One region of the Streptomyces sp. NPDC040622 genome, then DNA from elsewhere that is predicted to be linked to it. Evidence: riboswitches for the same ligand, from Rfam matches in the RefSeq annotation. Region 1 holds a riboswitch; each other region holds the start of a gene.

Region 1 (4,203 bases):
CCGTGACGGCATGAGACACTGGTCTAGACAAGTGTGAGACACCTGGAAGGGCAGCAACACATGGCTGAGCGCCGCGTCAACGTCGGCTGGGCCGAGGGCCTTCACGCCCGACCCGCCTCCATCTTCGTCCGTGCGGCCACGGCCGCCGGCGTCCCCGTGACGATCGCCAAGGCCGACGGCAACCCGGTCAACGCCGCCTCGATGCTCGCGGTGCTCGGCCTGGGCGCCCAGGGCGGCGAAGAGATCGTGCTCGCCTCCGACGCCGAGGGCGCGGACGCCGCCCTCGACCGTCTGGCGAAGCTCGTCGCGGAGGGGCTCGAGGAGCTCCCGGAGACGGTCTAGGACACGTTCCCCTTCTGGGACACGTTCTTCAGCAGTACAGCAGTACCTCGATGGGGTCATCCGTAATGACGGGTGGCCCCATCGGCGTATGTGCGTGAACGCACCCCGAAAAGAAATGCATGAATTCCCGGGGGCGGGCAAGGAATAGCTTCTCTTTGTATACGGCGTCTCCGTTAATTCCGCAGGCTCACCGTGTTTACGGCATGTTGCGATTCCCTCACGCGCTCGCCCCGCCGCGGCCGGCGCAGTCGATGGGCGGCCGTCGCCCGTTCCGCGTGCGCGGCGGTGAGCGTCCTGGCCCGTTCCGCGTCCCCGCGGGCCACCGCGTCGACGATCGCGGCGTGCTCGGACCAGGACTCGGCGGGCGCCGCCGGGGAGTCCACGACGTACATCCAGGCGATCTTGTGCCGGAGCTGGGTGAGCAGCGCACTGAGGCCCGGGCTGCCGGACGCCTGGGCGAGCGTCTCGTGGAACCAGCCGCCCAGGGAGCGCACATCCTCCCCCCGGCCGTTCCTGACGCGCTCCTGGCCCAGTCTGACGAGGCCGCGCAGGACCTTGAGGTGCGCGTCCGTGCGGCGCTGTGCGGCCCGTGCGGCAGCGAGCGGCTCGAGCAGCGCCCGGACCTCCAGGAGGTCCGCGGCCTCCTGCTCGGTCGGCTCGGCCACGCACGCGCCCGCGTGCCTGCGGGTGACGACGAAGCCCTCGGCCTCCAAGGTGCGCAGGGCCTCGCGCACGGGGACGCGCGAGACGCCGTAGCGCCGCGCGAGGAGGTCCTCGGTGAGCCGGCCGCCCCTTTCGTAGACACCCGCGACAATGTCGTCCCGGATGGCCGTGCATACCGAGTGCGCGGGAATGCGCATGATCGGACCTCCGCCTTAATCCCCGCGAAACGCGGTCGACCGACGCTCGTTCGGTGACTCTATTGCAGAGCGCGGGAATTTCCGACGGCGGACCGGAATCCATGGATATCTTTTGGCCAAGCGCGGCGAAAGCCCCGGCTCGCGGTGAGCCGGGGCTTTCGGTGAAGTGCTGCGGGGTCCGCGCGGACCGGGCGGGTCAGACGTTGACGCCGTGGCCGCGCAGGTAGGCGATCGGGTCCATGTCCGAGCCGTACTGCTCGCCGGAGCGGGCCTCGAAGTGGAGGTGCGGGCCGCTGGAGTTGCCGGTGGAGCCGGACAGGCCTATCTGCTGGCCCGGGGTGACCGTCTGGCCGACGGTGACGCCGAGGGACGACATGTGGCCGTACTGGGTGTACGTGCCGTCGTTCATCTTGATGACCACGTTGTTGCCGTAGGCGCCGCCCCAGCCGGCCTCGACGACGGTGCCGGAGCCGACCGCGTGGACCGAGGTGCCGGACGCGGCGTGGAAGTCGATGCCGGTGTGACTGCCGGAGGACCACATGGCGCCGCCGGTCTGGTAGCCCGTGGAGACGTACGAGCCGGAGACCGGCGCGACGTAGGTGTTCAGGCGCTTGCGCTCGGCCTCGCGGGCGGCACGCTCCTTGGCCTCGCGCTCCTTCTTGGCCTTCGCCTTGGCCTCGGCCTCGGCCTTGCGCTTCTCCTCGGCGGCCTTCTTCTTGGCGGCCTCTTCGGCCTTCTTGGCCGCGGCGGCGTCGTCGGCGGCCTGGCGCTGCGCGGCGGCCTGGGCGTCGATGCTCTCGGCGAGGGAGTCGCCTACGGAGACGGCCTGGGTGAAGCCGGTGTGCTCGACGGCCGCTTCGTCGGCGGCGGCGAGGGCGGGGGCGGCAAGGCCTCCGATGACACCGGTGGTGGTGAGCGCCGCGACGCCCGCGACGTTCGCGGTGGTCCGCGTGATGCGGCTCGGACGACGGTGCTTCCCGGTGGCACGGGTGAACGCCATGTGGCGGGTGTTCCTTTCCTTCCTTCTCGCCTACCGGGTTAGCTGACGGGTTCGGAGCAGGAAGGTCTCCTACGGGTCCCTCACCTGAAGGCAAGGTGCCCGATTCACCCCAGGGGACATGTGGGTCCCCGGCTCCCCTGGCTCGCGCCGTACGGGGACTCGGCGATGACTGCCCGGTGCCGCGGATGCGACGTACTGCGTGACGGACAGCCGGACCGACGCTAAACGGGGCGTCTTTCAATCGACAAACAGAACGCGACTTTTGTAGCGCACGCCACAGGGCAGACGGGCAACGTCCATATGAATTCGGACATATGGGGACCCCGGTGGCCACATCGGCCACCGGGGTCCCCTCATGTCCTGACGTTCACTCAGCCCGTGACGACACTCACGTCACCGATCCCGAGCGCCCTGACGGGCTCCTCGATCTGCGCTGCGTCCCCGACCAGGACCGTCACCAGGCGGTCCTCCGGGAAGGCGTTCACGACGGCCGCGGTGGCCTCCACGGTGCCGGTGGCCGCCAGCTGCCGGTACAGCTGCGCCTGGAAGTCGTCCGGCAGGTTCTGCTCGACCTGGTCGGCGAGGGTGGCCGCCACGGACGCGGCCATCTCGTACTTGAGCGGGGCCACGCCCACCAGGTTCTGCACGGCGACGTCGCGCTCGGCGTCGGTCAGGCCCTCGGCGGCGAGGGTGCGCAGGACCTTCCAGAGGTCGTCGAGCGCCGGTCCGGTGTTCGGGGTGTCCACGGAGCCGCTGATGGCGAGCATCGCGGCGCCCGTCCCGTCCGGCGCCGAACGCAGCACCTGGCTGAACGCCCGTACGCCGTAGGTGTAACCCTTCTCCTCCCGCAGGACACGGTCCAGACGGGACGTGAGGGTGCCTCCCAGGCAGTACGTGCCGAGGACCTGCGCCGGCCACACCCGGTCGTGCCGGTCGGCCCCCACGCGGCCGATCAGCAGCTGCGTCTGGACCGCTCCGGGACGGTCCACGATGACGACACGGCCGTGGTCGTCCGCGGTCACCTGCGGCACCGGGCGCGGCTCGCCCGGGGAGCCCGTCCAGGCTCCGACGGTGTCCGCGAGGACGGCGTCCAGGTCGGTGCCGGTCAGGTCGCCGACCACGACGAGGGTGGCCGTGGCGGGCCGGACGTACTTCTCATAGAAGGCACGCACCGCCGCCGAGTCGATGGCCGTGACCGTCTCCTCGGTGCCCTGACGCGGCCGGGACATGCGCGCGGTCGGCGGGAAGAGCTGCTTGGAGAGCTCCTTGGCGGCGCGCCGCGCCGGGCTCGCCGCCTCGTGCGGGATCTCGTCCAGGCGGTTGCGTACGAGCCGCTCGATCTCGCTGTCCGAGAAGGCGGGGGCCCGCAGGGCGTCGGCGAGCAGGCCCATCGCCTTCGGGAGCCGGGAGACCGGGACCTCCAGGGAGACCCGCACACCGGGGTGGTCGGCGTGCGCGTCGAGCGTCGCGCCGCACCGGTCGAGCTCGGCGGCGAACTCCTCGGCGGAGTGCTTGTCGGTGCCTTCGTTGAAGGCCCTCGCCATGATGGTGGCGACGCCGTCGAGGCCCTCGGGCTCGGCGTCCAGGGGCGCTTCGAGATGGATCTCGACGGCGACGACCTGCTGGCCGGGGCGGTGGCAGCGCAGCACGGTGAGGCCGTTGGGCAGGGTGCCGCGCTCGGGCGCGGGGAAGGCCCACGGCTTGGCCGTGCCGGCCTGCGGCATGGAGTGGAACTGCATCGTCGCGGCCTCGGTCACTTCGCCGCCTCCTCTTCGTCTGCGTCCGCGGTGTCCTCGGCGGTTGCCGTGCCCTCGGCGCCCTCTTCGGGAGCCACGGGCTCGTACACGAGCACCGCGCGGTTGTCGGGGCGCAGACGGGCCTTGGCGACCTCCTGCACCTCCTGTGCGGTGACGTCGAGGACCCGCCCGACGGCGGTCAGGGCGAGCTGCGGGTCGCCGAACAGGACCGCGTACCGGCACAGTTCGTCGGCGCGGCCCGCGA
Region 2 (4,203 bases), on a different contig from region 1:
GGCGAGGCCCTCGCGGTCGGAGAAGTCCAGGGACTCCTGGAGCCGCTCGGGGCTGATGTTGGAAGCCGCGATGGCCCGCACCTTGCCCGCCCGCACCAGGTCGTCGAGGGCGCCGATGATCTCCTCGACGGGGACCGACGTGTCGTCGAAGTGCGTGTAGTACAGGTCGATGTAGTCGGTGCCCAGGCGCTGCAGGGAGGCGTCGGCGGCGGCCTTGACGGTGGTCGCCGAGAGGCCCTTGTACGCGGGGTGGGAGCCGACCTTCGTGGCGACGACGACGTCGGAGCGGTTGCCGCGCTCGGCCAGCCACTCGCCGATGAGGGTCTCGGACTCGCCGCCCTCGTTGCCGTCCACCCAGGCGGAGTAGGCGTCGGCGGTGTCGATGAAGTTGCCGCCCGCGGCGGTGTAGGCGTCCAGGACGGCGAAGGACGCGGTCCGGTCTGCGGTCCAGCCGAAGACGTTGCCGCCCAGGGAGAGCGGGAAGACTTCGAGGTCGGATGAGCCGAGGGAGCGAAGAGAGGTCATAAGGTGTTCAACGCGCCTGCGGGAAGCGGAATTCCGTGTAAGCGCCAACCGTGGGGGCGCCGGCCGGGTGCACGTCAGGCGCGCAGGTCGCGCCGTCGCATGCCGCGTCCGCGGGCGGGGACGAGGAACCGGCGGCCCTGGCGTCGGGGGGTTGTCGCCAGGACCACCGGAGTTCCAGGTGTCCTAAGGGATCCGAGTGGCTACGGGATCCGAGTGCCTACGGGATCCGAGTGTCCTGAGGGATCCGAGTGCCCCGCGGATTGCGGGTACGGGCTGGGGCTCACGCCTTACGGGTTGAGGCCCTTGCCCTGCAGCCAGCCCAGCGGGTCGATCCCCGTGCCGCCGGGCGTGTGGACCTCCATGTGGAGGTGCGGCCCGGTGACGTTGCCGGTCGCGCCGACACGGCCGATGACCTCGCCCGTGGTGACCTTCTGGCCCGCGCTGACATTGAGCGAGGACTGGTGGCAGTACCAGATCTCCGTGCCGTCCTCGAGTTCGAGCACGGTGCGGTAGCCGTACGCGCCCGCCCAGCCGGCTTCCTTCACGGTGCCGGTGTGCACGGCCTTGAGCGGGGTGCCCGTGGGCGCCGCGAAGTCCAGGCCGGTGTGGTGGCCGGAGGACCACATGGCGCCGGAGTCGCCGAAGTGCGAGGTGAGGGTGTACGAGGAGGTGGGGATGGCGTAGCTCTTGGCGAGCTTGGCCAGGCGCTCGGCCTCGGCCTTGGCCTTCCGGGCCTCCTCTTCCTTCTTCTTCTTGGCGGCGGCCTTGGCCGCCACCTCCTTCTCGGCCGACTTCTGCTGCGCGGCGGCCTCTTCGGCCGCCTTCTTGACGGCGGCGTCCTCGGCGGCGCTCTGCACGGCGCTGTCGGCCTGGTGCTGCTGGTTCTCGGCCTGCTGCATGATGCGGGCCCGCAGCGCCTCGCCCGCGTCGGTGGTGCCCTGCTCGGCGTCGGCGGTGCTGACACCGGCGGCGCTGAGCGGGGCCGCCGCGGCGGCGGTCGTGGTCTGCGACGAGTCGTCGCCGGATATCAACGCACCGACGCCGGGAAGGGACTTGGCCTCCGGCAGCGAGTCGGCGACGGCGTCGACACCCGGCAGGTCGGGCATCGAGATGGAGACCGGCGGCTTGCCGTCCTGCGCGGTGGCGATGCCGCCCGCGCCGACGGCGGCGATGACGCCCACGCCGAGGACGGTGGAGCTGCGGGCGAGCCCGCCGCCGCCCTTCTTGTGCACACGGTGCCTGCCGCGGACGGGTCGGACGGAATCCTCTGTGGGGTTCCACTCCTCGAAAGAGCCCTCGTCAGGACCCTGGTGGTACGTACCGAAGTCGTCGTCATTCGGTATGTACACGGCTTGGGGGGCAGGCCGGTTGGACGCCACTGGGGCGCACTCCTTTCCTTCCTTCTCGCCTACCGGGTTAGCTGACGGGTTCGGAGCAGGAAGGTCTCCTACGAACACCTGGCACGAAGGCACAGATGCCCGATTCACCCCATGTTGGTGGTTCCCCGGCTCCCTTGCGGGATTAGGCGCATGCGCACGGAGCCGCCTCTAGTGACGGCTGGGACGACCGCGCTGCGTTATCGAACGTTAATAGACAGCACCTCTGTATTCCAAGCCGTTCCAGTTGATCGTTAACGCTCATCGGCTGTACGTAACGGGACACGGGGTGGGTGAACGGGGCGAGTTGACCCCGCCTCTTCACACACCGGAGCTTCACATTCCCTTGACAGTGCGTCAGTCTTTGTGCGGAGGGGTGTGCCTCAGTCACCGGTGGTGACCTCTGCCTCGCCGGCCAGCGGCCGCCGCACCGCGAGCAGCGCCATGTCGTCCGTCATGCCGCCCCCGGTGTGCCGCCTGACCTCCTCGGCGAGTGCGGCGAGCAGCGCGTGCGGCCCCGCGCGGCCGGGGAAGATCCGGCCGCCGAGCCGGGTCGCGGGATCGTAGAAGACCCCCGCCGCGTCGCGCGCCTCCGACAGGCCGTCCGTGTAGAAGAGCAGCAGCGCGCCCGGCGGGAAGTCCGTCTCGTCCGCCCGGTCCGGCCAGACCCCGAGGTCGCCCATGCCGAGCGGCAGCGCAGGCTCGCTCGCCGACAGGACGCACAGACGTCCGTCGCCACGCAGCAGCAGCGGCGGGGGATGCCCGCGGTTGACCAGCCGTACGACGCCCTCGCCGTGCCGGATCTCGGCGAGGACGGCGGTGGTGAACCCCTCGAAGGCGTCGAGCCCCTCGCGCCGGGTGCCCTCGCGCGCGAGGGCCCGCTCCAGGCGCTGCGCCACCGCCTCCAGGGTGGCCTCCTGCTCCGCGGCCTCCCGGAAGGCGCCGATGACGACGGCGACCGCCGCGACCGCGCCCATGCCCTTGCCCCGGACGTCTCCGACGATGAGCCGTACGCCGTGCGGGGTGTCCTGCACCGCGTACAGATCACCCCCGATGAACGCGTCGGCCTGCGCCGCCTCGTACCGCGCCGCGATGTCGAGCCCGCCGATGCGCGGATCCGGCTCGGGCAGCACGGCGCGCTGGGTGGCCTCGGAGATGGAGCGGGCGATGGCGAGCCGGTCGTTGCCGCGCCGCACGACACGGTTGATGACGATCGCGAGGGCCGCGACGGTGACGACCGTGATCACCTCGGTGACGGCCTCGACGTGGCTGCTGACCGAGTTGCCGTAGTGCAGGAAGAGCACGGCTCCGGTGGCCGCCGCGCCGGTCAGGACGGTGTTGAGCCGGGAGTAGAAGGGGGCCGCGATCAGAGGGGCGGCCGTGAAGAGGGGGGCGGCGGTGAACTCCGGCGGCGTCGTCGAGTCGTACACGACACCGACGACGAGGAGCAGGAGGGGCAGCGCCCGCACGAAGGTCCGCTCGTGCGCGGCGACACCGTTGTTGTCCGTTCCTCCTCGCTGCCCCACCGCTTGTCTCCCGCCGACTCCGCGCCCATGACCGCGCTCCACTCAGGGTTCCCGCAGCGGGGGAAGGGTGCGACCTGGTGTGGGCCGACCGGGTTAGGCGGACGGGCGGGCCGGGCGGACGGGCCCGAGGGCGGGCCGGGGCTCCGGGGGGGGGCAGAAAAAAACCTGAGGCCGGGAAGCTGATGCTTCCCGGCCTCAGGCCTTCAGTAGCGGGGACAGGATTTGAACCTGCGACCTCTGGGTTATGAGCCCAGCGAGCTACCGAGCTGCTCCACCCCGCGTCGATGAACACAACTCTACGCCATCCGGAGGGGTGCGTCGAACCACTTACGCGTTGCCCGCGTGCGTGAGCGTCTCCCAGGCCACGAAGAGGTCGTCCGTGCCCTCCGGCCGCCGCTGCTCGGTGTACTTCTCGGTCTGCGGCATCTCCAGGTGCAGCCGCCCCCGCAGGTGGTTCAGGCCGACCTCGGTGTCGGGCCCCATGTCGCGCTGCACCTTGCCGCCGCACAGCCAGCCGGGCGCCTCGGCGCCCAGCTGGTACTTGGAGTGGAACTCGAAGGCGGCCCGCAGCCGGTCCTCGGCCTCCGCGTACAGGTCGACGCCCTGGTGCCAGGCGGTCTCCGCCATGTGGGAGGTGGCGGCGAGCGAGTAGCTGGCGTGCTTGAAGTTGCGGCAGGTCTCCTGGGAGAGGCCGTCGGCGTAGGTGCCCTGGCCGAACCAGTACTTCTTCAGCTCGGCGGCCGTGTTGATGCCACTGCCCGCCGGGGAGACGGGCA
Region 3 (4,203 bases), on a different contig from region 1:
GTCCAGCAGGACAACGGCCGAGGGATGGTGATCATCCGCTGGCTGACGGCGGAGTGCGGCGGCCGGCTCTCGGTCAGCCCCACCGACGAGGGCGGCAAGACCGTGTGGATCGCGCTGCCGTGGAAGGCGCCCGTCCGGCGCAGGCACCGCGACGCCGCCCACTGACCGGCCCGCGGCCGCTCGACGGCGTGGCGGCCGCCGGTCAGACCGCGTTCGCCGAGCGCCCGAAGGCCCCGCGCAGCAGCGCCCTGAAGGAGTCCGCGGCGGCGCCCGACTCTCCGGTGCGGTGCACGACGGAGATGGTGCGCCGCAGGTCGCCGGGTTCCAGGAGACGCATTCCGACCGGCGTCGCGGCGGTACGGGCCACCATCTCCGGCACGACGGCGACGCCGAGACCCGCGCTGACCAGCGCGCAGACCAGGGCGTAGCCCGGCGTCTCGACCAGCACCGCGGGTGTCGCCCCGGCCCGTGCGAGGGCTCGCTCCACGGCGTGCCGGGGCGGGTGTTCCGGGGCCATGCTGATCAGCGGCTGCCCGGCGAGAGAGGCGAGCGGCAGCCGTGACGTGCCGCTGGTGAGGGCGTGCCCCGGCTGGGTCACCAGGACCAGTTCCTCGACCAGGACGGGCTCGGCCGACACGGTGGCGGGCAGCGGCACCGGGTCGGCGGGCTCATACGTGTGGGTGAGGGCCAGGTCGACGTCGCCGGCCGCCACGGCCGCGACGCCGAGCGGCGGTTCGTGCGTCGTCACCGTCAACTCGACGTCGGGGTGGGTCCTGCGGAACGACGACAGCACAGGGGGCAGCAGATGGATGCCGGCCGTCTGGAAGGTGCTCACGCGCAGCCGCCCGCCGGAGAGCCCGGTGAGGCGGGCCAGTTCGTGCCGGGCCCGTTCCATCTCGTCGAGCACCCGGCGGGCGTGGCCCAGGAGGAGTTCGCCCGCGCCGGTCAGCCGGGCCCCGCGGTGGTGGCGGACGAGCAGGGAGGTGCCCGCCTCCCGCTCCAGCTTGGCCAGCTGCTGCGAGAGCGCGGGGACGGTGTAGCCGAGCCGTTCGGCTGCCCGGGTGATCGAACCCGCCTCGGAGACCGCGACGAGTGCGGCGAGCCGCGTGGGGTCGTACATGGCCACTCCCTAAACGCCTGCTTAAGGCAGACCCAGGATATTCCACATACCTGCTGAAGGCCCGCTGCGGGCAGTCTTGGCGCATGGACGCACAACTGGTCGCCTTCACCGGTGTCGCCGCGGGCATGGTCGCCGTGCCGGGCGCCGACTTCACCGTCGTCGTACGCAACGCCCTGGTCTCGCGGCGGGCCGGCATCGCCTGCGCCGTCGGCGTCGCGGGCGGGCTTCTGGTGCACACCGCGCTGGCGGTCGCGGGCGTCGCCGCGGTGCTCGCGGCCGTGCCCGCGCTCTTCCGGGCGCTGCAGATCGTCGGGGCCGGGTACGTGCTCTACCTCGCGTTCCGCGCGCTGCGTTCGGCGGCCCGGCCCCGTGCCCCGGAGGGGGAAGGGCCGGCCGTGCGCGGCGGCGGCCTGCGCGAGGGCTTCCTGACCAACGCCCTGAACCCCAAGGCGTCGATCACGTTCCTGAGCGTGCTGCCGCAGTTCGTGCCCGACGGGAGCCCCGCGATGCCCAGGACGCTGTTGCTCGCGGCGATCGTGGTGGCGTTCGCCCTGCTGTGGTTCCCGGTGGTGGCGCTCCTGGTGGACCGGCTCGGCACGTGGCTGCGCAGGCCGCGTACCGCCCGCGCCGTCGAGGCCGTCACCGGCACCGCGCTCGCCGCGCTGGGCCTGGTGCTCCTCCTCGAGCCGCTCCTGGTCTGAGTCCGCCGTGCGCACGGTCGGCGCGCGCGGGCCCCGGCACCTTGTCGGTGCCCGGCGCGCGCCGACCGCCCGGCGGCGGCAGGGTCAGCGGACCCGGCCGTACCAGACGCTCTTGGACCAGATCTTCTCCAGGCGGACCACGGCCCCGGTCTTGGGGGCGTGCCAGATGCGGTTGTTACCCGCGTAGATCCCGACGTGGTACACGTTCCGGCCGGAGTGGAAGAACACCAGGTCGCCGCGGGTCCGCTGGGACCTGGAGATGTGCTTGGTCTTGTTGTACTGGGCGCCGGCGGTGCGGGGCAGCTTCTTGCCCGTCTTCTTGAACGAGTAGAGCGTCAGCCCCGAGCAGTCGAACCGGTTGGGGCCCGCGGCGCCGTAGCGGTACGCGGAGCCCTTCTTGGACGCCGCGACGCCCAGCGCCTTCGTCCCGTGGGTGGCCGCCTCGGCCTGTGACGTGAGCCCGGGGGCCACGACGGTGCCGCCAACGACGGCGAGCGTGAGGACCGATGCGGCGCCGGTCCTGGTGAGCAGCGACGGAACGTGATTCAGCGCGGTCATGCGCAACCCTTCGTCAGCCGCCTGTGAAAGATGACCTGTCGGGTTCGGGCAGGCGAAGATGCCCGGCCGCGTGGTGCTCTGCGGCTTCACCCCAAGGGCGTCGCCCGGACTGTCCGGACGGGCCCGTCGTACCTGGGTCCTCCACTCCTGCCGTTGCACAGATGTCGACCGGTCATCCGGGTGGCGGCAGGACTCGGCGTCCGCCCGGACCGCCCCGCCGCTGTGGCGGGGGCTTGTCGTCGGAAGGGATCTTGACCCGAGATGGGCTCGAAAACCGAGCCGAAACGGCGTTTTGTGAGGCTCCTCACGACTGACCTGTTCAGGTGGACAGTGCCGAATTGGGGTCGCGGCCCCCGGGTCTGACGACGGCTCGACCAGCAGCGGAATGCCTGATTCCGCCCGAGTCGTGCGCGCTCCGCGCAAGTTGCGACCGTGCGGTTACGGACTCCTGGCTACGCCGTCCGAGGTAGCCCGACTGGTCCGTTTCGAAGGGGGCCCGGACGTTTCGGTGGCGGGAACCGGGCGGCCGGGGGGGCGGGGAGAGTGGTGAAGGGGCGGCGCGGGAGTATTCAGGTGCCCGGTGGGGGCGGCACGGCGACGCGCCCGGTCCGGCGTTCGCCGTCGAGGACACGCAACGCCCGGGCGAGCGTGGGCGCGTGCACCTCGCTCTCGCCCCGCCGGTGCATCAGGGCGAGGGCGTCCCGCAGCGCGGTCGCCCGGCCGACCAGGGCCTGAGCGGCGCGGAGCCCGCCGTAGGTGTGCTCCGCGCGGGCCGGATTGATGCGGCCGAGCAGGTCGACGACGTCGAGATAGCGGTCGATCAGCTCGGCCTCGGCCCGTGTGAGGGCCGGCAGGGGCGGCAGTTCGGGCGGCGGCATCGGCGGGTCACCTCGGATCGCGCGCGGCGAGCGAGGACTTGCGGCTCGGGATGATCCGGTCGACGAGCCCGTACTCCAGCGCCGCGGGAGCGTCGAGGATCTTGTCCCGCTCGATGTCCGCGGTGATCCGCTCCGTGCTCCGCCCGGTGTGCCGTGCGAGCAGTTCCTCCAGGAGCTGCCGGGTGCGCAGGATCTCGTCGGCCTGGATCGCCAGGTCGGAGGCCTGGCCCTGGATCGGCTCGGCGACCGCGGGCTGGTGGATCAGCACGCGCGCGCCGGGCAGCGCGAACCGCTTGCCGGGGGTGCCCGCGGCGAGCAGCACGGCGGCGGCCGACGCGGCCTGGCCGAGACAGATCGTCTCCACGTCGCAGCTGACGAACCGCATGGTGTCGTAGATCGCGGTCATCGCGCTGAACGAGCCGCCGGGGGAGTTGATGTACAGCGAGATGTCGCGGTCCGGCGCCTGGTACTCGAGGTGCATGAACTGCGCCATCACGTCGTTCGCCGAGGTGTCGTCGACGGGGGTGCCGAGGAAGACGATCCGCTCTTCCAGGAGCTTGGAGTACGGATCCATCGTCCGCGCCCCCGAACTGGTGCGTTCGGTGAACTGGGGCAGGACGTAGCGGGCGGACGGACGGTTCATGGCACGCCTCTCTTCTCCCGGTCGCGGTGCGGTCGGGGCTCTGTAAAAAATGTACAGTACGTACGTCCTGTACGGAGAAAGGGCGGGTGGGGGAGAGTGGGAAGGTGACTCGCCGGGGTGCCGCCGCTCTTCCCGCAGGCCGGCCCTCCTCCTCTCGGACGCGGAAGGGCGCTGTGCGGCGCGGGCGTTGGTCCACCCCGACACCTGGCGGCCCGTCGAGTGGGTGGAGCTGATCTCCGGCGCGGCGGGGGAGCGGGTGATGGCCGTGCACGACCACGCGCCGGTCTCGATCTGCCGTTCTAG

What was found. Region 1 has a riboswitch for cyclic di-AMP ahead of ACZ592_RS17595 (M23 family metallopeptidase). Riboswitches for the same ligand answer to the same signal wherever they lie in the genome.
Region 2: it holds a riboswitch for cyclic di-AMP, as region 1 does, so the genes downstream of both, ACZ592_RS12055 (M23 family metallopeptidase) here and ACZ592_RS17595 (M23 family metallopeptidase) in region 1, are expected to answer to the same signal.
Region 3: it holds a riboswitch for cyclic di-AMP, as region 1 does, so the genes downstream of both, ACZ592_RS03550 (C40 family peptidase) here and ACZ592_RS17595 (M23 family metallopeptidase) in region 1, are expected to answer to the same signal.

Annotation. Positions count from the first base shown of each region.
Region 1 covers NZ_JBVIXD010000005.1:666,373-670,575, forward strand. The annotation lists gene ACZ592_RS17585 (HPr family phosphocarrier protein) at 61-342, shown strand; gene ACZ592_RS17590 (GntR family transcriptional regulator) at 516-1,202, opposite strand; gene ACZ592_RS17595 (M23 family metallopeptidase) at 1,399-2,202, opposite strand; cyclic di-AMP (ydaO/yuaA leader) riboswitch at 2,215-2,377, opposite strand; gene ACZ592_RS17600 (M16 family metallopeptidase) at 2,574-3,959, opposite strand; gene ACZ592_RS17605 (M16 family metallopeptidase) at 3,956-4,203, opposite strand, start outside.
Region 2 covers NZ_JBVIXD010000003.1:789,364-793,566, reverse strand. The annotation lists gene ACZ592_RS12060 (aldo/keto reductase) at 1-525, opposite strand, end outside; gene ACZ592_RS12055 (M23 family metallopeptidase) at 813-1,904, opposite strand; cyclic di-AMP (ydaO/yuaA leader) riboswitch at 1,916-2,063, opposite strand; gene ACZ592_RS12050 (PP2C family protein-serine/threonine phosphatase) at 2,285-3,427, opposite strand; tRNA gene ACZ592_RS12045 (tRNA-Met) at 3,635-3,708, opposite strand; gene ACZ592_RS12040 (alginate lyase family protein) at 3,755-4,203, opposite strand, start outside.
Region 3 covers NZ_JBVIXD010000001.1:809,581-813,783, forward strand. The annotation lists gene ACZ592_RS03535 (ATP-binding protein) at 1-165, shown strand, start outside; gene ACZ592_RS03540 (LysR family transcriptional regulator) at 203-1,120, opposite strand; gene ACZ592_RS03545 (LysE family translocator) at 1,204-1,821, shown strand; gene ACZ592_RS03550 (C40 family peptidase) at 1,906-2,379, opposite strand; cyclic di-AMP (ydaO/yuaA leader) riboswitch at 2,383-2,559, opposite strand; gene ACZ592_RS03555 (hypothetical protein) at 2,949-3,257, opposite strand; gene ACZ592_RS03560 (ATP-dependent Clp protease proteolytic subunit) at 3,265-3,900, opposite strand.